Regions from separate parts of the Streptomyces sp. NPDC020379 genome, predicted to be linked through region 1. Evidence: riboswitches for the same ligand, from Rfam matches in the RefSeq annotation. Region 1 holds a riboswitch; the other holds the start of a gene.
The links. Region 1 has a riboswitch for glycine ahead of gcvP (aminomethyl-transferring glycine dehydrogenase). Riboswitches for the same ligand answer to the same signal wherever they lie in the genome.

Region 2: linked by a shared signal. The riboswitch ahead of gcvT (glycine cleavage system aminomethyltransferase GcvT) and the one ahead of gcvP (aminomethyl-transferring glycine dehydrogenase) in region 1 are both predicted to bind glycine.

Annotation. Positions count from the first base shown of each region.
Region 1 covers NZ_JBIRVR010000030.1:65,078-72,395, forward strand. The annotation lists gene gcvP (aminomethyl-transferring glycine dehydrogenase) at 1-1,823, opposite strand, end outside; glycine riboswitch at 2,009-2,116, opposite strand; gene ACH427_RS29340 (PRC-barrel domain-containing protein) at 2,248-2,694, shown strand; partial or broken gene ACH427_RS29345 (DNA polymerase IV) at 2,703-4,061, opposite strand; gene ACH427_RS29350 (MerR family transcriptional regulator) at 4,132-4,746, opposite strand; gene ACH427_RS29355 (bifunctional nuclease family protein) at 4,926-5,399, opposite strand; gene ACH427_RS29360 (MerR family transcriptional regulator) at 5,452-6,225, opposite strand; gene ACH427_RS29365 (FHA domain-containing protein) at 6,269-6,712, opposite strand; partial or broken gene ACH427_RS29370 (hypothetical protein) at 6,755-7,114, opposite strand; gene ACH427_RS29375 (DUF881 domain-containing protein) at 7,249-7,318, opposite strand, start outside.
Region 2 covers NZ_JBIRVR010000009.1:37,383-44,700, forward strand. The annotation lists gene ACH427_RS14330 (L-serine ammonia-lyase) at 1-69, opposite strand, end outside; gene glyA (serine hydroxymethyltransferase) at 246-1,508, opposite strand; gene gcvH (glycine cleavage system protein GcvH) at 1,549-1,929, opposite strand; gene gcvT (glycine cleavage system aminomethyltransferase GcvT) at 1,997-3,112, opposite strand; glycine riboswitch at 3,260-3,353, opposite strand; gene ACH427_RS14350 (AAA family ATPase) at 3,505-4,164, shown strand; gene ACH427_RS14355 (enhanced serine sensitivity protein SseB) at 4,394-5,191, shown strand; gene ACH427_RS14360 (enhanced serine sensitivity protein SseB C-terminal domain-containing protein) at 5,348-6,130, shown strand; gene ACH427_RS14365 (ABC transporter permease) at 6,472-7,318, shown strand, end outside.

The DNA of each region.
Region 1 (7,318 bases):
GTGCCGTGCGCGGAGGACGGGATGAGGCAGACGGTGCGCTGCTCGTCGCCGTTCGCGCGGTGGTACGCGCGAACGGCCAGCAGGCCCGCGAGCTCGCCCTGGGAGCCGGCGTTCGGCTGGATGGAGACCTTGTCGTAGCCGGTGACCTCGGCGAGGCGCTCCTCCAGCTCCGTGATCAGGGTCAGATAGCCCGCGGCCTGCCCGACCGGCGCGAAGGGGTGCAGCGCGGCGAACTCGGGCCAGGTCACCGACTCCATCTCGGTGGTGGCGTTGAGCTTCATGGTGCAGGAACCGAGCGGGATCATGCCGCGGTCCAGGGCGTAGTCCCGGTCGGCGAGGCGGCGCAGGTAGCGCAGCATCGCGGTCTCGGAGCGGTGCTCGTGGAAGACGGGGTGGGTGAGGAAGTCGTCGGTGCGCAGCAGGGCCTCGGGGAGCGCGTCCGGCGTGGCGGCGTCCAGCGCCTCGATGTCGGCGTCCACCCCGAACGCCGACCACACGGAGGCCACCAGCTCGCGGGTGGTGGTCTCGTCGCACGCGATCCCGACGTGATCCGCGTCGATCAGGCGGAGGTTGACGCCGCCCTCGACGGCACCGGCGACGACCTCGGCGGCACGGCCGGGGACCCGCACGGTCAGGGTGTCGAAGTACGAACCGTGCGCGACCTCGACGCCACCGGCCCGCAGCCCCGCCGCGAGCAGCGTGGCGTAGCGGTGCGTGCGCCGGGCGATCGCGGCGAGGCCGTCCGGGCCGTGGTAGACGGCGTACATGCCGGCTATGACGGCGAGCAGCACCTGTGCGGTGCAGATGTTGCTGGTGGCCTTCTCGCGGCGGATGTGCTGCTCACGCGTCTGGAGGGCCAGGCGGTACGCCTTGTTGCCGTCGGCGTCGACGGAGACGCCGACGAGGCGGCCGGGGAGGCTGCGGGCGAACTGCTCGCGCACGGCCATGAATCCGGCGTGCGGGCCGCCGAAGCCCATGGGCACGCCGAAGCGCTGGGTCGTGCCGACCGCGATGTCCGCGCCGAGCGCGCCCGGCGAGGTGAGCAGGGTCAGGGCGAGCAGGTCGGCGGCGACGGTGACGATCGCGCCGAGCTCGTGGGCGCGCTCGATGACCGGTCGCAGGTCGCGTACGGCACCGGAGGCACCGGGGTACTGGAGCAGCACGCCGAAGACGCCGCGCTCGGCGGCCTCGGCCGGGATGCCCTCCGAGAGGTCGGCGACGACGACCTCGACGCCGGTCGGTTCGGCGCGGGTCCGGATGACGGCGACGGTCTGCGGCAGGGTGTCGGCGTCGACGAGGAAGACGCCCTGCTTGACCTTGCCGACGCGGCGGGAGAGCGCCATGGCCTCGGCGGCGGCGGTGCCCTCGTCGAGCAGGGAGGCCCCGGAGGTGGGCAGGCCGGTGAGGTCGGCGACGACGGTCTGGAAGTTGAGGAGCGCCTCCAGCCGGCCCTGGGAGATCTCCGGCTGGTAAGGGGTGTAGGCGGTGTACCAGGCCGGGTTCTCCATGACGTTGCGCAGGATCACCGGCGGGGTGAAGGTGCCGTAGTAGCCGAGCCCGATCATCGGGGCGAGCACCTGGTTGCGGTCGGCGAGCGTACGCAGCTCGGCGAGGACCTCGGCCTCGCCGCGTGCCTCGGGCAGCGCCGACGCCTCGGTGGCCTTGATCACGTCCGGCACGGCGGCGTCGGTGAGTTCGTCGAGGGAGCCGAATCCGACCTGGGCGAGCATCTTGGCCTGGGCCGCGCTGTCGGGCCCTATATGGCGCCGCTCGAAGGGCGTGCCACGCTCCAGGTCGGAAAGGGAGATGCGGTGGGCTGTCATCTGCGGAGGCCTCCTGGTCTTTGCGACCTGCGAGGGGTACCACGGCGCGGGTACCCGGACGGCCTCCCCCTCTGTCATCTCAACCTGAGAGCTTCACCGGGCCGCGGGGACCCGGCTTTCACCGTCGGTGAGGACGGGCTTCGGCGTCGTGCCTGACCGGGGCCCGCCCTGCTTTCCAGAGTGACCTCGTCCGTGCGGTACGTGTGCCTGAGAGATTCCGGGGAGGATTTGCTCCTTCGGCGCCCCCGTCGATGCCCGGCTGGGCTCTCGGAGGACTCTCCCGCACGGGGTCTGCGGCCACTGGCCAGCCTACCAGCGCGGGTAGGAGGGGATCCCTCGAGTGGCCGGTTCCCGCTTTGTGCCTTTTCGTTGTTGTCGGGAGGGTCTTGGGGGGTTGCCGAGGCGGTCGGGGGCAGCGCGAACCATCGGAGGAACGGTGCAGACCGATATCGATCCACGCAGTCTCATCGGCCGCAAGGCGTTCGACCGTGACGGCGCGAAGATCGGCACCGTGGACGAGGTGTACCTCGACGACGAGACGGGCGAGCCCGAGTGGGCGGCCGTACGGACCGGGCTGTTCAGCCGGGACGCCTTCGTGCCGCTGGAGCCCAGCGAGGTCGTGGACGACACCCTGCGCGTCCCCTACGAACGCGCCCTGATCAAGGACGCCCCGGACTTCGGGGTCGGCAGGCACCTCTCCCCCGAGCAGGAGCTCCAGCTCTACCACCACTACGGACTCGCGCTCCCCACGGCGGGCTCCCCTCCCACCGGGGACGCCGGGGATGCCGGATCCGGACCGGGTGAGCGGGCCGGTGAGGGGCTCGGCACGGTCAACGGCTCCGTCAACGGCTCCGGCGGCTCGGGCGGCTGATCCCCGGTCCGGATGAGCGGCAGGGGCTCCGCCGGCTCCAGCGCGGGGTCGTCGACGGCGAACGTGCGCACTCTCCCAGGCCCGGACCAGGGCTGTTCGAACCGTACGGTGACGCGCCCGACGCCGCTGCCCTGGATCCAGCCCGCCCCGTACTCCGCGTGCCGGACGTCCAGACCCGGCAGCCAGCGGCGCGGCCGCGCCTCGGCGGCCTCCGGGACCTCGTCGGGCCCCTCCCCCTCGGCCTCGGCCTGGTGGATCTCCGCCGCGGCCGCTTCGGCGGCGGCCGCCGCCTCGCTCGCGGCCTGGGCGAAGAGATCCTCCTGGGTGTAGTCGGCGAGGCCCGTGACGCCCACGCCCAGGAGCCGCACACCCGCCGTCGTGTCCACGCCCTCCAGCAGCCGCCCCGCCGCCTCCCGCACCACGCCGAGGTCGTCGGTCGGCCCGCGCAGCGTCTCCGAGCGGGTCAGGGTGGAGAAGTCGTAGCGCCGCACCTTGATCACGACCGTGCGCCCCGAGCGCCCGGCCGCCCGCAGCCGCGTGACGCACCGCTCGGCGAGGCGGGCGAGCTCCAGCTGCACCCGGACGCGGTCGGTCAGATCCTCCTCGAAGGTGTCCTCCACCGACACCGACTTGGCGTCCCGCTCGGCGACGACGGGCCGGTCGTCATGGCCGGTGGCCAGCGCGTACAGCCCCGCGCCGTGGGCCTTGCCCAGCAGCCGCACCAGCTCCGCCTCGCCCGCCTCACCGGTCTCCGCGACCGTCGTGATGCCCGCCCGGCGCAGCGTCTCGGCGGTGGCGGGGCCCACCCCGGGAATCGCGCGGACGGACATGGGGCCCAGCAGCCCGGCCTCGCTGCCCGGCTCGATGAGGAACAGACCGTCGGGCTTGGCCTGCTCCGAGGCGATCTTGGCGAGCATCTTGGACCCGGCGAGGCCCACCGAGCCGCTCAGGCCCGTCGCCGCGCGGATGTCCCGCCGCAGTCGCTCCCCGACGGCCCGGACCACGGACACGGAGGGCTCGACGCCGCCCGCTTCGAGATCCACGAACGCCTCGTCGAGGCTGAGCGGCTCCACCAGCGGCGAGAGCTCGCCCAGCAGCCCCATCACCACCTCGCTCACCTCGCGGTAGAGCGTGAACCGCGGGGTGAGATAAGCGGCGTTGGGACACAGCCGGCGCGCCTGGGCGGTGGCCATCGCGGAGTGGACACCGAAGACCCGCGCCTCGTACGAAGCGGTGGCGACCACACCGCGCGGGCCGATCCCGCCGACCACCACGGGCTTTCCGCGCAGGCTCGGCTTGGCCGCCTGCTCCGCCGAGGCGTAGAAGGCGTCCATGTCCAGGTGCAGGATCGTAGGTGCGGACCTCACACCACTGATGTTCCCGCACACCACTGACAATCGCGCTGACGTGCGACGGAGCGTCGTCGTCGGCAGGCCCTCAGACCGCGCGGTTGCGGCGCCTCGCGAGCTCGTCGGCGGGGTTGTGGCCGATCAGGGTCTCGCCCGTGTCCACCCGCTCGCCGTGCAGCTGGGAGAGCACGTGCTCGATGTCGCGCCAGACGACGCCCACGGCGATCCCGAAGACGCCCTGGCCGCCCTGGAGCAGGTCGACGACCTCGTCCGGCGAGGTGCACTCGTAGACCGTGGCACCGTCGCTCATCAGCGTCATCTGCGGGAGGTCCCGCATCCCGCGGGCCCTCAGGTGCTGCACGGCCGTGCGGATGTTCTGCAGGGAGACCCCCGCGTCCAGCAGCCGTTTCACGATCTTGAGGACGACCACGTCCCGGAAGCTGTACAGCCGCTGGCTTCCCGAGCCATAGGCCGGCCGTACGCTCGGCTCGACCAGGCCCGTACGCGCCCAGTAGTCGAGCTGCCGATAGGTGATGCCCGCCGCGGCGCACGCCGTCGGCCCCCGGTACCCGATCTTGTCGGTCTCCGGCCCCTGCGGTGCGCTGACCGCGGCCGGGGCGGTATGACGGGAGGGCTGTTCGACCGTTCCCCCATACAGCGGATACGGACTGCCGACCGCTGTACCGTCGCCCATGCTTCTCACGCCGACCTCCGTCCTTGACCTGCCTTCTCGACGGTAGGCAGTCACCCGGGGCGCGTCAACGATCGCCACACTCGGCACGCCGAGTGATAATCACCCAGAGAGTGGTTTTACGTATCCGTGTGCCGGGAAAGGCTAATCGAATGCGCCGCGCCCGCCGCTCCTGAGGGGCGCCGCGAGCCTCACTGGCTGTTGGTGCCGAAGTCCTCGGGCGAGATCTGATCGAGGAACTCGCGGAACTTCTCGACCTCGTCCTCCTGCTCGTCCGGGATGGCGATCCCGGCGTCGTCCAGCACGCCGTCACTGCCGTAGATCGGCGTCCCGGTGCGCAGCGCCAGCGCTATGGCGTCGGAAGGCCTGGCGCTGACCTCCACCCCGCTGGCGAAGACGAGCTCCGCGTAGAACACGCCTTCGCGCAGATCCGTGATGCGGACCTCCGTGAGCTCCTGCCCCACCGCTTCCAGCACGTCCTTGAACAGGTCGTGGGTCAGTGGCCGGGCCGGCGCCATGCCCTGCTGGGCGAAGGCGATGGCCGTCGCCTCTCCCGGTCCGATCCAGATCGGGAGGTATCGATCGCCTCCCACTTCACGCAGGAGCACGATCGGCTGGTTGGAGGGCATTTCCACCCGGACACCCACGACATCGAGCTCGTTCACACAGCAACCCTAGGACGTGCCCGGCAGGTTTGGGTAGTCGGGCACTCGCCGATCAGTGCGAACGCGTCCGCAGCGCGGCCTGTACGAGTGCCGCGTGCAGGCGTACGGACAGCGCCGCGAGCTCCCGCGCGGTGGCCTCGGCGTGGGCCCTGGTCTGCGGGTTACGGTGCCTGCGCAGCGGTGCGACCACCTGTTCGACCAGGCCGGCCTGGCGGTCGGCGGCGGCCTTCATGGCGCGAAGGTGCCGGGGCTCCAGACCGAACCGCCCCAGGTCCGTCACCAGCTTCGCGACATTGACCGAATCAACGTCGAATCCGCCGTCCGGGTGGGCGGTGATCAGGCCGTACGACTCCCACTCCGCCAGCTCACTCTCGGTGATGTCCGTGGCGCTCAGGAACTCCGGCCTGCCGAGACGGGCCGCCGTGGGACGCCCGAAGGCCGCCACAGCGACCTCACCGGCCCCCTGAGCCCCCTCTGCGGGGCCGTCGAGGGCAGGGGCCTGACCGGCGGGGGGCAACTGCACGTGCTCGCCCCTGGCGAGCGCGTCGAGGTGCTCCCTGATGACACGCAGCGGCAGATAGTGGTCGCGCTGCATGCGCAGCACGTAACCCAGCCGTTCCACGTCCTGGGCACTGAACTTCCGGTATCCGGAGGGCGTGCGCCGGGGCTCGACCAGGCCCTCCGACTCCAGGAAGCGGATCTTGGAGATCGTGACCTCGGGGAACTCCTCACGCAGCAGATTGAGCACCGTGCCGATGCTCACCAGCCGCCCTTCGACACCGGCGGCACCGGATGATCCGGCGCCGCCTGACGGTGTTCGCAGCATGGCCCTTCCCTGGAGGTCTCCCCGGACGGGGTCCGGGGGTGGTTCAGATCCCCCGCTGGCTGCCGTAGAAGACCAGCCGGTACTTACCGATCTGCACTTCGTCGCCGTTGGACAACTCGACCGAGTCGATCCGCTCCCGGTTCACATAGGTGCCGTTGAGGCTGCCGACGTCCGCCACGGTGAAACCGCCGTTCTGCCCACGGCGGAATTCCACATGCCGCCGCGAGACGGTGACGTCGTCGAGGAAGATGTCGCTCTGCGGGTGCCGGCCCGCGGTGGTCAGATCGCCGTCCAGCAGGAACCGGCTGCCGGAGTTGGGCCCGCGGCGGACCACCAGCAGCGCCGAGCCCAGCGGAAGGGCGTCGACGGCCGCCTGGGCCTCGGGCGAGAGGGCCGGGATCGGCGTCTGGCCGGTGGTCTCGGAGTCGTACGCCTCGAGACCGGAGATGGAGATGGTCGAGGTCGTCTCGGAAGCCCGCTCCGCCACGGCCCCGGGACGCAGCGGCGCCCCGCAGTTGGAGCAGAACCGACTGGCCTCGGCATTGCGATGGCCACACCTCGTACACACCGGCAAGGCAAACCCTCCACCCGCACTTGAGGTCGCTGGTGCCCCGAAACCTATGCGTCCTGCCGCGGAAGGGTCAACAGCGGACGCGCCGGACCCTCCCGAAATGTCTCCTCCGGGCGCGTCCACCTGGTCCCGGAACAGCGGGCGCCCCTCCTGGGCACCTTCCGTACCTTCCGCGGGGCGCGACGCCCGGTGGCGGGCCGAGCCGCTGCCACCTTCCTGGCGTGCGCTCTTGCCGAACAACTTCGCAAACAACTTCACGGGCGATTCCCCTTGACCGAAACAGACCCGCCCGTGGGGCAGGACGAACCCTCGATGCACTCACCGTCCGACCGCGGACATCCATACAACGTCCGTGGTCAACAGACAGTTTCCACCACGCACCCTCGACTTGGTGCGCCGACCCCCCGCAACCTCATGGCCTCCGCTCGAAGCCCTCCGACCCGCCCGCCCCACTACGATGACGACCGAGCGTAGTCAGGCCGCTTCGCCGGGCGCAAGGCGTCTACAACGATCCTCTCAGAC
Region 2 (7,318 bases), on a different contig from region 1:
CGGGCCGACCGTGTGGGAGCTGGACGGGCCTATGCCGATCGAGAAGAGATCGAAAACGGAGATGGCCACGGTGGCGCTCCCTCGGGTCGGTGGTACGGGGTGTGACGCGGGCGGCCGGGCCACGGTCGGTGCACACGGGGTGCCACGTGAGTGATCCGGCGTCCCGCCACGTGGTGCGGGGCACCGGGCTCACCTTCCAGTGTGCCCAGTGCCCCGTACCAGCGGGTGAATCGGGTCCTGCTCGGTTACTTCAGGCCGGCGTACAGCGGGTGCTTGTCCGCCAGGGCCGTGACGCGGGAGCGCAGGGACTCCACGTCGTAGGACGGCTTCAGCGCCGCGGCGATGATCTCCGCGACCTCGCGGAAGTCCTCGGCCTGGAAGCCGCGGGTGGCCAGCGCGGGGGTGCCGATCCGCAGACCCGAGGTGACCATCGGGGGCCGCGGGTCGTTCGGGATGGCGTTGCGGTTGACCGTGATCCCGACCTCGTGGAGGCGGTCCTCGGCCTGCTGGCCGTCCAGCTGGGAGTTGCGGAGGTCCACCAGCACCAGGTGCACGTCCGTGCCGCCGGAGAGGACGGACACGCCCGCCTCGGCGACATCGGCCTGCACCAGACGCTCGGCCAGGATCTTCGCGCCTTCCAGCGTACGCTGCTGGCGCTCCTTGAACTCCTCGCTCGCCGCGACCTTGAAGGAGACGGCCTTGGCCGCGATCACGTGCTCCAGCGGGCCACCCTGCTGACCGGGGAAGACGGCGGAGTTGATCTTCTTGGCCAGCTCGGCCGTGGAGAGGATCACACCACCGCGGGGGCCGCCCAGCGTCTTGTGGGTGGTCGTGGTGACGACGTGCGCGTGCGGCACCGGGGAGGGGTGCAGCCCGGCGGCGACGAGACCCGCGAAGTGGGCCATGTCGACCATCAGGTACGCGCCGACCTCGTCCGCGATCCGGCGGAAGGCCGCGAAGTCCAGCTGGCGCGGGTAGGCCGACCAGCCGGCGACGATCAGCTTCGGGCGGTGCTCCTTGGCGAGGCGCTCGACCTCGTCCATGTCGACCAGGTTGGTCGCCTCGTCGACGTGGTACGCGACCACGTTGTAGAGCTTGCCGGAGAAGTTGATCTTCATGCCGTGGGTCAGGTGCCCGCCGTGGGCGAGGTTCAGACCCAGGATGGTGTCGCCGGGGTTGAGCAGCGCGAACATCGCGGCCGCGTTCGCCTGCGCGCCGGAGTGCGGCTGGACGTTCGCGTGCTCGGCGCCGAAGAGCGCCTTGATCCGGTCGATGGCGATCTGCTCGACGACGTCGACGTGCTCGCAGCCACCGTAGTAGCGGCGGCCCGGGTAGCCCTCGGCGTACTTGTTGGTGAGGACCGAGCCCTGGGCCTCCATGACGGCGACCGGAGCGAAGTTCTCCGACGCGATCATCTCGAGGGTGGACTGCTGGCGGTGGAGTTCGGCGTCGACAGCGGCGGCGACGTCGGGGTCGAGCTCATGGAGGGAGCTGTTCAGAAGCGACATGAGTTCTTCCTGGACTTCCTGGGCGGGAGGAGGGGCGGGTTCAGCCTGCGGTGAAGGCCGTGTACTCATCGGCGGAGAGGAGGTCCGCCGGCTCGTCCGTGATCTTCACCTTGAACAGCCAGCCGCCCGTGAAGGGGGCGGAGTTCACCAGCGCGGGGTCGTCCACGACGTCCTGGTTGGCCTCGGTGACCTCGCCGGTCACCGGGGAGAACAGGTCGCTGACCGACTTGGTCGACTCCAGCTCGCCACAGGACTCACCCGCGGTGACCGTGTCACCGACCGCCGGGAGCTGGGCGAAGACGACGTCACCGAGCGAGTTCGCGGCGAACTCGGTGATGCCGACCGTGGCCACGCCGTCCGCGTCGACGGCCGACAGCCACTCGTGCTCCTTGCTGAAGCGCAGCTGCTGGGGGTTGCTCATGGCTAGATTCTCCTGGATGCGCGAGGGTGCTTGTGCAACGGGTATTGACAGGTGAGATGAGAAGGGATCAGCGCTGCCGCTTGTAGAAGGGCAGAGCGACGACCTCGTACGGCTCATGGCTGCCGCGAATGTCCACGGATACGTCATTTGTACCGGGTGCGGAGTGGGCGGCGTCGACATACGCGATGGCGATCGGCTTGCCGAGCGTGGGCGAGGGAGCACCGGAGGTGACCTCGCCGATGATCTGGCCGCCGGAGACGACCGGATATCCGGCGCGCGGCACCCGCCGGCCCGTCGCGATCAGGCCGACCAGCTTGCGCGGCGGGTCGCTCTCCGCGCGCTCGGCGGCGGCCACGAGCGCCTCGCGGCCCACGAAGTCGCCCTCCTTGTCGAACTTCACGACCCGGCCCAGGCCCGCGTCGAAGGGCGTGGTGGCCGTCGTCAGCTCGTGCCCGTAGAGCGGCATGCCCGCCTCCAGCCGCAGCGTGTCGCGGCAGGAGAGGCCGCACGGCACGAGGCCCGCCCCGGCGCCCGCGTCGGTCAGCGCCTGCCAGAGCTTCTCGGCGTCGGCCGGGGCGACGAAGAGCTCGAAGCCGTCCTCGCCGGTGTAGCCGGTGCGGGCGATCAGCACGGGCACGCCCGCCACGGTGCCCGGCAGGCCCGCGTAGTACTTGAGGCCGTCGAGGTCGGCGTCCGTCAGGGACTTCAGGATGCCGGGGGACTCGGGGCCCTGGACCGCGAGCAGCGCGTAGTTCTCGCGGTCGTCCCGGACCTCCGCCTCGAAACCGGCCGCGCGCTCGGTCAGGGCGTCCAGCACCACCTGGGCGTTGGAGGCGTTGGCGACGACCATGTACTCCTCGTCGCCGAGGCGGTAGACGATCAGGTCGTCCAGGATGCCGCCCCCGGCGTCGCAGATCATGGTGTAGCGGGCGCGGCCGACGGCCAGCGCGGAGAGGTTGCCGACCAGCGCGTGGTCGAGCGCCCGGCCCGCCCCCGGGCCGGTGAGGGTGATCTCGCCCATGTGGGAGAGGTCGAAGAGACCGGCGCGGGTGCGCACCGCGAGGTGCTCGTCGCGCTCGCTGCCGTAGCGCAGGGGCATGTCCCAGCCGGCGAAATCGGTCATCGTGGCGCCCAGCGCGCGGTGCAGCGCGTCGAGGGACGTTCGGCGAGGGGCATCAGTCATGTGTGGGCTCCCAGGCATGGCAGTGAGGACGTCCTCCCCATCTGTCATCGGAACCTGAGAGGTTCACCGGGAGCGGTCGGCGACGAGCGCGTCCTCGGCTTGCACCTTGGGTGGGGCCGCGTCGTGCGGCCCGCTTTTCAGATCTGCCTCACCCACGCGGTACGGGGCCTGAGAGATTCAAGGGAGGAACTTGCTCCTTCGGCGCCCAGCTCAATGGCTGGAACTCTCCCGCGTGGATTCGAGCGGCCGGTATGCAGTTGGGTACGCAGTTGGCGCGCACATCATTGCACGGACCGGCGCGTGAGGAACTGCCCACCGGCCTCTCAATTGGATTACCTTTTCTTTACGTTTCATGAGGACGGGGCAGGCCGGGGACGGGGGAGGGCGATCGGGTGCGGACGCGAAGCACGGAGGCGGGGCGGGCGGAGCCCGCGCCACGCGAACCGGAGGCGCTCGGGCCGCCGTCGGGCGTCGTCGACCTGCGCGGCGGCCCGGCGCGCGTGGAGCTGCGCTATCCGGCCGGGCATCTGGTGATCGTCTCCGGGCTGCCCGGCAGCGGGAAGTCCACGCTGATACGTCGGGTGGTGCCCGCCCTGGACGGCGCGGGCGAGGTCGTGTGGTGCGTCGATTCGCAGGACATCCGCGAGCGGCTGGAGCGGTGCGTGCCACGCCGCCTGCCGTACGGCGTCTACCGGCCGGCCGTGCGGGTCCTCCACTACGCCGCGCTGCGGCGGGCGTTGCGGTCCGGGGCGAGCGTCGTCGTGCACGACTGCGGGGAGCGGAGCTGGGTGCGGCGGTGGGCCGCGCGCGCCGCGCGGCGGCGCGGGGCCGGGGCGCACCTGGTGGTACTGGACGTCGACGCGAGGACGGCGCTGGTGGGCCAGTGGGCGCGCGGCCGGGGGGTCTCGGCGTACGCGTTCCGCAGGCACCGGCGGGCGATGGGCCGGCTGCTCGCCGGCGCCGCCGCGGGGGAGGTGCCGCGCGGTGCGGCGTCGGTGGTGCTGCTGTCCCGGCGCACCGCCGACGGGCTCGGCCGGCTCGCGTTCGGCTGACGGGTGCTGCCGTGTGGCGGGTGGTGGTCCCGTGCAACCCGATGCCCGCTGCGAGCGTCGTTCCCGGTGGGGGAGGAATCATCTCTTGATTCATCCCCCGATCCGTCCTGACCTGGGACATCGGTGCCGATTCCGGCAGCCGGCGGGAGCGGACGGGGGTGCAGCCGTTAGGGTTCGGTTGCGGCTTTGTCGATACGGTGGTTGGACGGCGTTGGGCGAGTTGGACGAGATGAGCATCCCCGAGCAGTACGGTCGGCCCACGGCCCCGGCCGGTGCCCCCCTTGGCGGCCTCCCCGAGGGCTGGCCCGCCAATGAACTCGAAGCGGTGCTCGCCGCCTCCCTGGGCGTGCCCGGCGCCGGTGCCCGCATCGTCGAGGTGCTCGGCCGCAGTCACCTGTGGGTGCCGCTGCCGAACGGTGGCGGGCCCGACAGCCCCGACCTCGACATCCCCACCCTGGAGCTGGACGGCGCCGCCTACGTACCGGTGTTCAGCTCCGAGGCGGAGTTCCTGCGCGTCGTCGGCGACCGGATGTCCTTCACCGTGGCGCCCGCCGTCGAATTCGCCCGCGGCCTGCCCCCGCAGGTCGGCATCGCGGTCAACCCCGACGGCGCCGTCGGGGCGCCGCTCCCGCCGCCCGCCGTCGCCGAGCTCTGCCGGGCCGGCCGCACGGCCCTCGACGGCGACGCCACCGGTGGCCGGGTGCGGCTCTTCGAGCCGGACTGGCAGGACGAGCCCACCGCCTTCCTCGCCGCCGCCGGGCTGGAGTTCGCGGCCGCCAAGGTCGTGCGGACCGCGCGCCGGACGCTGGCCAGCGTCGAGGGCGGCGACCCCGCGCTCTTCATCGGCGTCGAGCTCGACCTGCCCGACCCCGGCAGCCGCGCCGCCGTCCTGGACGCCCTCGGCCGGGCGCTCGGCACGGCGCCCGTGGCCTGGCCCGTGCAGCTCGTCTTCCTCGACGTCGCGCGGGACCCGGTCGGTGACTGGATGTCGGCTCGGGTCCGCCCGTTCTACGACCGTGACCTGTGACTCCTCCCGTGCCCGCCGCCGCGGGCTCGTAAGCTGGTTGGATGACCGGACCGGGGGCGCTGCCGCGCCCCGGGGCACCAAAGTGGGCGGCCGGGAGACGGCCGAGAGAAGAGGCGGACCCAGGTGAGCGCGGGCGCGGAGAGCGGCGTGGAGCAGATGCTGCGCCAAGTGGCGCCCGGTCGGTACGACACCTACGAGGCGCTGCTCCAGGCCCTGGCCGAGGGCAGTGTCTGGATGCTGCTCTGGCACGGCCAGGCGGGCTCGCCCGACGCGCAGTACGGCAACATGGAGATCGACGGCCTCGGCTACGCCCCGTGCGTCACCTCCGCCCAGGAGCTCGCCGCCAGTGGCTGGAACCGCGCCCACGCCGTCGTCCCGGGCCGCGCCGTCGCGGGCTCGCTCTACCCCGACCGCTGGGGCCTGTGGCTCAACCCGCACGCCCCCGGCGGCGGCGTCGGCGTGCCCTGGCTGGACCTGCGGCGGATCGCGACCGGACTCGACCGGCTGCCCGCCGGGCCGCTGCGGCTCTGCGAGCCGTCCCTGGAGCTCCCGCAGTTCTACGCCCTGCTCGGGCAGAACGCCCACCGCACCCCCGCGGTGCGGGCGCTGCGCCGCGCCTGGGTGCAGCCCGCGCTGGGCGCCCCCTATCTCGCCATCGGCCTCGATCTGTACGACAGCTCGCAGGCCGCCGTGGAGTCGGTGCGGTCGATGATGCGTCAGTCGGTCGGCGCGGTGCCCGAGGGGCTGCCGGTGTCCACGGTGGCGATGTCGGACGAGCACGACCCGGTCGCGATGTGGATGAGGGCCAACGCCCGTCCCTTCTTCGACCGTGACGCACATGGCGGTGCCCCTGGCGGGGGTTACGGCTATCCGCCGGTCGGCTATCCCGGCGGCACTGCCCAGGGCCGGCAGCCGGGCGCGGCGCCGCAGGCGTACTGACCGGGTTCCGTTCCGCGCCGGCCCCAATATGCTTGCAGGCGGCACGAGTTGCCGTCCGGCAGACAGTCGACCGCTCACTGACCCCCGGCGTTCGGATAACGGAAGCCGACTGGTCATATCACGGTTGCGCATCCATTCCCGGCCAGGGCTGGCGGGTGATCGCAGCCCCGTTGAAGACTCCCGCTCCAAGGGACGTCGCTCCTGCGTACGGGCCCTCTTTTGTGACCTTCCGCTCCACCGGTACCAACTGCACCAGTCTGCACGTGTACATGTGAGATCCAAGCCGCCTCCGGCGGCGGGCGTGGGCCGGTCACCCCCGGCCGAGAGGGGTCAAAGGCACTGTGACCGCACCTATCGAGACCACCGGGGCGGCTGCCGGGGCGCAGCCCGAGGCCGTCCTCGCCGGGGCCAAGAAGAGCCAGATCGAAGGGCGTTCGCTCACCCAGATCGCCTGGATCCGCTTCAAGCGCGACAAGGTCGCCGTCGCCGGCGGTGTCGTGGTGGTGCTGCTGATCCTGCTCGCCGTGCTGGCCAAGCCGATCGAGTCGGTCTTCGGGCTCGATCCCAACCAGTTCCACCAGGACCTCATCGACCCCGAACTCCTCGCTCCCAAGGGCGGGTTCGGCGGAATGAGCTGGGAGCATCCGCTGGGCGTCGACCCGCAGTACGGGCGCGACATCCTGGCCCGCATCATCGAGGGTTCCTGGGTCTCCCTGATCGTCGCCACCGGGGCCACCCTGCTCTCCGTGGTGATCGGCGCCGTGCTCGGGGTCGTCGCGGGCTTCTACGGCGGCTGGGTGGACAGCGTCATCAGCCGGATGATGGACACCTTCCTGGCCTTCCCGCTGCTGCTGTTCGCGATCTCCATCTCGGCGGCGCTCCAGGACGGCGCCTTCGGGCTCTCGGGCCTGCCGCTGCGCATCTGTGTGCTGATCTTCGTGATCGGCTTCTTCAACTGGCCCTATATGGGCCGCATCGTGCGGGCCCAGACGCTCAGCCTGCGGGAACGGGAGTTCGTCGAGGCGTCCCGCAGCCTCGGCGCGCGCGGCCCGTTCATCCTCTTCCGGGAGCTGCTGCCCAACCTGGTGGCGCCGATCCTCGTCTACTCCACCCTGCTCATCCCGACGAACATCCTCTTCGAGGCCGCGCTCAGCTTCCTCGGCGTCGGCATCGCCCCGCCGCAGGCGT